4 regions of the Bradyrhizobium sp. 187 genome follow, and region 4 is predicted to be linked to each of the others. Evidence: riboswitches for the same ligand, from Rfam matches in the RefSeq annotation. Region 4 holds a riboswitch; each other region holds the start of a gene.
The links. A riboswitch is a leader RNA that binds a small molecule or an ion and turns the genes downstream of it on or off. The one in region 4 is predicted to bind cobalamin.
Positions count from the first base shown of each region.

Region 1 (2,191 bases), on a different replicon from region 4:
TGCCCTCTCCTTCGAGATGATCCCCGATCGTCTGCGACCAGACGGCGGCCACGGCATCATGCCAATCGTCCACGCCCTTGCGATAGTCCGCTTCAGCGGCGTCCCGCACGGGCAGATCGAACTCGGCAATGCGGGTCGTGTCGCTGGTGAGCACATCGGCGCAGATCGTCCGCCTGAGATCGGCGAGGTCGGACTTGGCCGTCCCCTTGCGGGGGATCAGGACGAGATCGGCCGCGTTGATGGCAGTAATCGCGGCACGCGTGAGCTGCTCGGGATCGCCGCAACCGATGCCTATCAGAGAGAGCGTGAGCATCGTGCCTGCGAAAGGCGGCCGCACATGGGGCCGCCCGTTCGCTTGTCTCTAGGCCGCGTTGTGCAAACGCGGCGTGACGAGGCCGGGCGCGGTGACGCGGCGCAGCGACTTTGCCAGCGCCAGCACGCCGAGATCGGCGAGCGGCTCAATCACGATGACCAGCGCATAGGACGCCGCGAAGGTCGCGATGTTGGCGAGGTTGGTCGCGCCGAAGCCGGAGCCATAAATCGCCCAGAACGCCACCCAGGCGATGACGCCCGCCTGATAGGTCGTCGAAAGCGCCAGCGCCTGGCGGTACTTCAGATCGACATAGGCCGTGTTGCTCGAAATGATCCGCGTGGCGATCGCCTGGATTCCGAACAGCGGCACCAATAGCGTGGTGACGTTCATGCCATATTGCGGCAGGTCGGGCGGCTCGAAGAAGATGCCCTGGAACAGCAGGCCAAACGCGAGGCCGAAGGCCGCAGGCGCCGCGCCAAACAGCAGGAACAAGGTCGAGCCGAGGATGAAGTGCACTTCGGAGACGCCGACCGGGAAGTGCGGCAGGATCTCGAAGAAGATAAACACAAGCCCCGTGGTGGCGAGCGTCCGCGCCGCGAACGACGTGATGCCCTGCTCGCGCACGGTCTCAACCGCGAGCTTCAGGGCAACACCGCCGACAGCGATGCCGGTTGCGTAACTCAATACGAGCTTGGCGTCCGAGACTAGTCCGGGTTCGATATGCATGGCTCAGATCCTTCTTGCCGTCACACCCGACGGCCTTGGCCTCAAAACATGCACGGCCGGTCTCCTGGCTCGCGGTTCACTGGGAGTCTCCGGCCTTCCCGGGCCTCGCGGCCCAGTGGCTGATCGAAGTCCCTCACCGCTTACAGTCGCGGGGGCGGCTGGGGTTTTGGGCGCCGCAACAGGGTCCGCCCATCCCCATTCCCGATTATGCTCCGGCGCTTTGCGCCGCGTCGAGCACCATGCGTCTCCTGTGTGCCTCTTTCGCCGGCCGGGCGTCAAGGGGCGACGGGCGGACGAGGCGGTCATGACGGATAATTCCCCGCCAGCGCGCCGAACAGGATGACGGCCGCCGTGGAGGCCGCTCCGCCCCGCGCAAGCTGCTCTGCAAGTTCCGAAATTGTGGTGCGGACCAGCCGCTCATCGGGACGGCCGAGCGATTCGGCAAACAACGCCGGCGTGGTTGGGGCGAGCCCGTGCTCGATCAATTTGACGACCAACGCCGGAAACGTCCGCCGGCCCATATAGACCACGGTTGTCGCCTCCGGATCGGCCAGCGCCACCCAATTGAGATCTGGCGGCAGCTCGCCGGTGACGTCCGCCCCGGTCACGAACTGCACGCGGCGCGAGGTGTGACGCCGGGTCAGCGGAATGCCGGCTTGCGCGGCGGCGACACAGGCCGAGGTGACGCCGGGAATGATCTCGTAGCCGATGCCCGCTTCGCGCAGCGTCTCGAGCTCCTCCTCAAGCCGGCCAAAGATGCCGGCATCGCCCGACTTCAACCGGACCACGCGCGCGCCTGTCACGGCATAGTCGACCAGCAGGCGGTTGACATGGTGCTGCTTGGTCGAGGCCCGCCCTGCCCGCTTTCCCACCGCGACGAGATTGGCGCCGGGCCGGGCCAGATCGAGGATCGCGCCTGAAGCAAGATCGTCATAGAGCACAACGTCGGCCTCGCGCAGCCGCGCTGCACCCTTGAGCGTGAGCAGCTCGGGATCGCCGGGCCCGGCGGAGACAAAGGAGACAAAACCGCTCACCGGTCCTCCGCGATCAGATGGAAGAACGTGCCGGTAGCTTGTCCCCGCCGCGAGCCGGTCTCGGCAATGACCGCACCTGTCGCGTCGTGCACGACCGCCAGCGCCGTGTCGGGCTGCG
Region 1 is NZ_CP064693.1:2,751,910-2,754,100, reverse strand. Features, by position in the region: gene cobF (precorrin-6A synthase (deacetylating)) at 1-313, opposite strand, end outside; gene IVB19_RS12960 (energy-coupling factor ABC transporter permease) at 362-1,039, opposite strand; cobalamin riboswitch at 1,077-1,296, opposite strand; gene cobA (uroporphyrinogen-III C-methyltransferase) at 1,342-2,073, opposite strand; gene IVB19_RS12950 (cobyrinic acid a,c-diamide synthase CobB) at 2,070-2,191, opposite strand, start outside.
Region 1: linked by a shared signal. The riboswitch ahead of IVB19_RS12960 (energy-coupling factor ABC transporter permease) and the one ahead of IVB19_RS38075 (5-methyltetrahydropteroyltriglutamate--homocysteine S-methyltransferase) in region 4 are both predicted to bind cobalamin.

Region 2 (2,191 bases), on a different replicon from region 4:
TGGCGGCGGTGCGGCTCAACCCTTCGTGCCAGCTGTTCCTGCTGGCCTCGCACCAGTCGGCGGAGCAGGGGCATCGGCTGGTGCTGCGCGCGCTGAACGTGCAGCCGCTGATCAGCCTGGATCTCAGGCTCGGCGAAGGATCGGGCGCGGCCATCGCGCTGCCGCTGGTGCGGTCGGCCTGCGCGCTCCACAACGGCATGGCGACCTTTGCGCAGGCCAATGTGCCTGATCGTCCGGCCTGATCAAATCGTCCGCTGATTGACGGAGACGACGCGCCAGCCGGTCGCGAGCCGGTCAATCCTGGTCAGCGACAGCGGATCGATCATGAAGCGCAGGGCCGCTTGTGGCGTCAGGTCGAGCGCGATGCACAGCGCCGCCCGGATCGTGCCGGAATGCACGACGAGCGTTGCGGCCCCGGTGCCGATCTTCGACAAACCCAGGCGGACCCGCGCGACCTGTTCCTCAAAGCTTTCGCCGCCGGGCGGCCGTCCGCGCGCCAGATCGCTCCAGAACCGTGCATAGGCCTCGCCACCGGTCGCGGCGAGTTCGTCATGCCGACGGCCGGTCCAGTCGCCAAAGTCTTGCTCGCTGAATTCGTCCAGCTGCAGCGGCTCGAGCCCCAGCGCGCGGGCCGTTTCGACGGTGCGCCGCGACGGGCTCGCATAGCTCGCGGCGTCCCGCGGCAGGCGCTGCCGCAGTGCCTCCAGCTGCGCCCGAGCGCCGAGATCGGCCGGTGCGTCGGCCGCATGGATCGTCCCCGCGACGCCATCGACGGGCGCGTGCCGTATCAGCCAGAGGAAGGTCTCGCCTCCCATGCTTATCTCCAAGGAAACTGGTCGTTGTGGCAATAACGCCGCAACTGGCACATTGACTCTGTCTGGATCGTAATCCTAGATGCTCGCGACGGTTTCCCCGAGAGGGGATGAAAAGGGAATGCGGTGCGGGGAGTTTGTCCCCAATGCCGTGGCTGCCCCCGCAACTGTAAGCGGCGAATCTTGCGTCACGAGCCACTGGGTATCTCGGTCCCGGGAAGGCGATGCAAGGTACTGACCCGCGAGCCAGGAGACCTGCCGTCAGCCGTGGTCACACGCGAAGATGTCGGTCGGGGAGTACAGACATTCGGCTTCATCGGAAGGCTGCAAGCCGGACGATGGGACCCTGGTTCGCGGTGACGTGCCACTGACGTCACTCCGAGGTCCAAGACCGTGTATTCCCTTCGTATCGTACGACCACGCCGTTTCCTACTGGCATCCGCCGCTCTCACATCTTTCGTCGCCATCGACATGCCAGCGGCCTTGGCGCAGCAGGCCCGCGAGCCACTGCCGCCCGTCGAGGTGTCGGCGCCACAATCCCGCAGGCAGTCCAGCCCGGCCGGACGGGACGCGCAGAGCTCACGCCGCGCAGCAGCGCGCCGGCCGGGGACTGCATCCGCAGTGCCCAAGCCCGTCGTGCCGACCACGGCGGCACAGACGCCGCTCAACACCAATGCCGTCGCCGAAAGCGCTTCGCGCCTCGGCCTGACCGTGCGAGAAACACCCGCGACCGTGGAGGTGATCTCGGCCGCAACCATGCGCGAGCAGGGCTACCGCACAGTCTCCGACGTCGCGCAGGGAGCGGTGGGCGTCACAGCCGGCGACAATCCGGCCGAGCCTTCGGCTTTCTCCATGCGCGGCTTCACCAACAGCCAGATCAACACGCTCTACAACGGCATCAAGATCGGTCCGCAGAACATGACCTCGCGGATCATGGACACGGCCAATCTGGAGGCTGTCGAATTCCTGAAGGGTCCGGCATCACTGATGTCAGGCGAGGGCGCCGCCGGCGGCGCGATCAACTTCGTCACCAAGCAGCCGCACACCGGTCCGATCCGGAACGAGGCGGATTTCTCCTGGGACTCGCTGAACTCGTTCCGGGCGCATTACGGCTCGGGCGGCAGCACCAATGTGCAGGGGCTGGACTACCGCTTCGACGTCAGCCGTTCCTCGCTCAACGGCTTTGCCGACGACACCAACACCAAGACGCTCGATGTCTCCGGCCAGCTCAACTACCGCATCTCCGACAGCCTCAAGGTCTGGGGCGCGATCGAGTATCGGGAAGATCGCTCGAAAGCCTATTGGGGTGCGCCGCTGGTGCCGATTGCCTTCAGCGGCTCGCATGCGACGACGGGGATCGTTTCCGGCAATTACGTCTC
Region 2 is NZ_CP064693.1:2,755,364-2,757,554, forward strand. Features, by position in the region: gene cobT (nicotinate-nucleotide--dimethylbenzimidazole phosphoribosyltransferase) at 1-242, shown strand, start outside; gene IVB19_RS12975 (histidine phosphatase family protein) at 243-815, opposite strand; cobalamin riboswitch at 888-1,089, shown strand; gene IVB19_RS12980 (TonB-dependent receptor) at 1,206-2,191, shown strand, end outside.
Region 2: linked by a shared signal. The riboswitch ahead of IVB19_RS12980 (TonB-dependent receptor) and the one ahead of IVB19_RS38075 (5-methyltetrahydropteroyltriglutamate--homocysteine S-methyltransferase) in region 4 are both predicted to bind cobalamin.

Region 3 (2,191 bases), on a different replicon from region 4:
GGCTTGAGCAGCACCGGGTTCATGTCGGTGTGCGGCTCGACGCCGGCGGCGAGCGCCTGGAGTGCCTGGGCGCGGCCGATCTCGCCGCCGTCAACGGTGACGGCTGCATTGTTCGACATGTTCTGCGGCTTGAACGGGACCACGCGCAGGCCGCGTCGCACAAAGGCGCGTGCGAGGCCGGCAACGATGAGCGACTTGCCCACGTCCGAGCCGGCTCCCTGGATCATCAATGCGCGCGCCATCGCGAGTTTCTTAGAACTCGACGCCGGCTTGCGCCTTGATGCCCGAGCGGAAGGGATGCTTGACCAGCGTCATCTCGGTGACGAGATCGGCGATCTCGATCAGCTCGTCCTTGGCGTTGCGGCCGGTGAGCACGACATGCGTCATCGGCGGCTTCTGCGTCGTGAGGAATTCGACGACCTCCGCGATGTCAAGATAGTCGTAGCGCAGCGCGATGTTGATCTCGTCGAGCACGACCATGCGGAGATTCTGGTCGAGGATCAGCTCCTTGGCCTTCTCCCAGCCGGCGCGCGCGGCGGCGATGTCGCGGGCGCGGTCCTGCGTCTCCCAGGTAAAACCCTCGCCCATGGCGTGGAATTGGCATAGGTCGCCGAAATGGCCGGTCAGCATGCGGCGCTCGCCGGTGTCCCAGGCGCCCTTGATGAACTGCACGACCGCGCAGGGGAAGCCATGGGCGACGCAGCGGACGATCATGCCGAAGGCCGAAGAGGACTTGCCCTTGCCGGCCCCGGTGTGGACGATGATCAGGCCCTTTTCGCCGCTCTTGGTCGCCATGATCTTGTCGCGGGCGACCTTCTTCTTCGCCATTTTCGAGGCGTGGCGGGCGTCGGTTTCGTCGGCCGTCTGGGTATCCGGTTCGGGCGTCATCGGACGGGGTCCTTCGGCTTGACAAGAGGCGGTCGGGGGCAAATGGTGGCCCGGCGTTGGTTCCTGTCCTACGACAGGCGAAGAGGGAATGCGATAGGGTCCGAATCGGCAAGATTTGGTTCCAAAATGCAGCCGCCCCCGCGACCGTGACCGGAGAGATGCCCGAAGCCACTGATCCCCTGGGGATCGGGAAGGCGGGGATCGAAGGGGAAACCCTGCTCCGCAAGCCGGGAGACCTGCCAACGCGGACGATTTTGGACCGGCGGACGGGGTGTTCCGCGACGGGGAAACGGGCCTTCGCAAGAACGGTTCGTGGGCCTCATCGCTTCCCGCTGTTTATTCTGGAAGAAGCGATGACCGTCACACTTCATGTCTGCATTACCTGCCGCGCCGGCGAGACACTTGGCGAAGGCGAGACGACGCCCGGCAAGCGCCTGCATGGCGCGATCCTCGAGGCCGGCGTGCCCGACGGCGTCAGCGTGGTTCCCGTCGAATGCCTGTCTGCATGCAACCAGGGTTGCTCCGTCGCGCTCAGCGCGCCCGGCCGCTGGTCCTATGTCTATGGCCGTCTGTCGGATGCGAATGCGAGCGATGTGGTCGCGGGCGCCGCGGCCTATGCGGCCGCGCCCGACGGCCTCGTGCCCTGGCGCAGCCGCCCGGAGATATTCCGCAAGCAATCGCTTGCCCGCATTCCCCCCATTTCCCCCTTGGCCGTCGTGCCGGAGGCCGCCGAATGAATTCGCTCGCAAAAGTCCCGGTCACGGTCGTCACGGGCTTTCTCGGCTCCGGCAAGACCACGCTGATCCAGCATCTGCTTGCCAACGCCAACGGCAAGAAGCTCGCGGTGCTTGTCAACGAGTTCGGCAGCGAGGGCGTCGATGGCGAGATTCTGAAATCCTGCGCCGATGCGAATTGCCCGGAAGAGAACATCATCGAGCTCGCCAATGGTTGCATCTGCTGCACCGTCGCCGACGATTTCATTCCGACCATGGAGAAGCTGCTGTCGCGGCCGGTGCGGCCCGATCATATCCTGATCGAGACCTCGGGCCTGGCGCTGCCCAAGCCGCTGCTGAAGGCGTTCGACTGGCCGGAGATCCGTTCGCGCATCACGGTCGACGGCGTGATCGCGCTGGCCGACGCCGAAGCTGTCGCCGCCGGCCGTTTTGCGCCCGACCCCGACGCCGTCGAAGCGCAGCGCGCGGCGGACGGCAATCTCGACCATGAGACGCCACTGTCGGAAGTGTTTGAGGACCAGATCGCCTGCGCCGACATCGTGCTGCTGACCAAGGCCGATCTTGCGGGC
Region 3 is NZ_CP064693.1:2,738,503-2,740,693, forward strand. Features, by position in the region: gene IVB19_RS12885 (cobyric acid synthase) at 1-242, opposite strand, end outside; gene cobO (cob(I)yrinic acid a,c-diamide adenosyltransferase) at 253-888, opposite strand; cobalamin riboswitch at 929-1,146, shown strand; gene IVB19_RS12895 (DUF1636 family protein) at 1,242-1,625, shown strand; gene cobW (cobalamin biosynthesis protein CobW) at 1,622-2,191, shown strand, end outside.
Region 3: linked by a shared signal. The riboswitch ahead of IVB19_RS12895 (DUF1636 family protein) and the one ahead of IVB19_RS38075 (5-methyltetrahydropteroyltriglutamate--homocysteine S-methyltransferase) in region 4 are both predicted to bind cobalamin.

Region 4 (2,191 bases):
ATGCACAGGTGCATGGAGCGTAGGGTCATAACAGGATCCCCGCCGCCCGCTCTCCCGCCGCATACTCCAGTTTCGCAAGTCAGCGTGCATCCTGACATCCGGAACTGTTCCTGCGATGTCGCGCAGGCCAAGGTCCAGGCTGCACTACTCGCCAGCGGTGACGGAAACAACGAAGGCGCGCGCCAAAGTTGCTCAGGACGTAAGTGCTTAGCGCACCGAGGAGATCATCTTGAGCAACGCTACGGAGCGATCGAGCTCGCGGCTCGTCCCTGGGTCTGTCGAACACAGGCAGTCCGACCTGATCATCCGTTCGATCCTGGAGCAATCCGGCCTTGGCAATTCCTAAGGAGCCTCATGGCGCTGTGATCAAGCGGATGCCGCCCGAGGACGATCGCAACTTCCTCACGGGCGAGTTCGAGAAGGTGCTGACGGAAAAGACCAGGTTTGTCGCGATCACGCAGATGTCGGACCGCCCAGCGCGTTCGTTCTGCTCGCGTTAGCTCATCCGACTACGCCAAGAGGGTGTTGAGCGGACGCATTCACAAGCGGAGACTCCAAAGATCCACGCGTTTTTACCAGGCCGGGAGTAAGACCGTTGTGCCCTACCTGGTGCAGCTCGCAATCTTTTGGTCAATATCGCGGCAACACTTAGTAGGTTGACGGATCGATCCTGGTGCGCCTAATGCCAGCCGTCGTGGTCTTCGGATTTCGTTTGATCCGGAGCTAAGAGGGAAGCCGGTGCAATGCCGGCGCTGCCCCCGCGTAAGCGGCGAGCCGCTGTCCAACGAAGTCACTGAAGCCATGCGGCTTCGGGAAGGCCGGACAGCAGCGACGACCCGCGAGCCAGGAGACTTGCCTCGACAATATATCGTCCACGGGGGGTGTCCCGGTGTGCGCAAGCAGCTGTCGCTCACGCGATATTCGCTGCATGCGTCCGCCATGACCTTTGCCCCAATCATGGGGTCTGAGCTATGTCTTTTCTTTCGCTTCCCGTTGCCACACTGGGGATGTCACGCATCGGCCCACGACGCGAACTCAAATTCGCGCTCGAGAGCTACTGGGCGGGAAACTCCAGCGAAGCCGAGCTCCTCGAGGCGGGGAGTGGACTTCGTGTCGCTAATTGGGCACAGCAGAAATGCCGCGGCGCGACCGTCATTCCGTCGAATGACTTCTCGTTTTACGACCATGTGCTCGATACCAGCGTAATGGTCGGCGCCATTCCCGACGTCTACGGCTGGACCGAAGGTCCTGTGTCGCTCAAGGCCTACTTCACCATGGCGCGTGGCGCTCAGGACGGTGGTCACGCTCAGCATGGGCCTGGCGTAGCCGCACAGGAAATGACGAAGTGGTTTGATACCAACTACCACTACGCGGTGCCGGAATTTCACCGGGATCAGATCGTTAAGTATTCCTCTCGAAAGCCCATCGAGGAATATGAGGAGGCAAAAAGCCTCGGCTACCAAACGCGCCCCGTCCTAGTTGGCCCAGTCACTTTCCTGAAGCTCGGCAAAAGCGTTAATCCCGAATTCAATCCACTGTCGCTGCCTCGATCGGCTCCTCCCAGTCTATGTCGATGTTCAACGCGAACTAGCCTCGCGCGGTGCTGAATGGGTTCAGCTCGACGAGCCATGCCTGGTGACGGACGTCGACGAAGCATCTCGGGCGGCTGTCCGCCGGGCCTATGCTCATTTCGCAAAGGTTGTGCCGGCCCTTAAAATCATGCTGGCCACATATTTCGGAGCTATCGGCGACAATCTTGAAACAACCTTGGCCTTGCCCGTTGCCGGGCTTCATGTCGATCTGGTTCGGGCACCCGACCAGTTGGACGCAATTGTCGCCAAAGCGGCGCTCACGGTGCCGTTGGACAATAGAAACCCCATGCCAGTTGCACCTGACATGCAAGCTGCTGATTTAGTCAGAAAACGAGTCCGGGCTACCGAACAACGTCGGATGTCTTGGTTTGATGAATACATACACTGTCACAGATGCGACAAGCGGCAGTCCCGGCTAGACATCATCGCACAGAAAGTTTTGTGATGAGATCTAATTGCCAGCTTGCCGGCCACACGTGGGACGGCGGTAAAAAGATCTACGCTGGTCTACGGCGAGACACTGAGCCGAGGCGCCCGGCGGTGCGCATCGCTCACGATTTTGCCTCGCCCTGCCGACTCAAGGCTCTCCGAGCTCATAT
Region 4 is NZ_CP064694.1:203,171-205,361, forward strand. Features, by position in the region: gene IVB19_RS38070 (hypothetical protein) at 333-500, shown strand; cobalamin riboswitch at 679-874, shown strand; partial or broken gene IVB19_RS38075 (5-methyltetrahydropteroyltriglutamate--homocysteine S-methyltransferase) at 972-1,842, shown strand.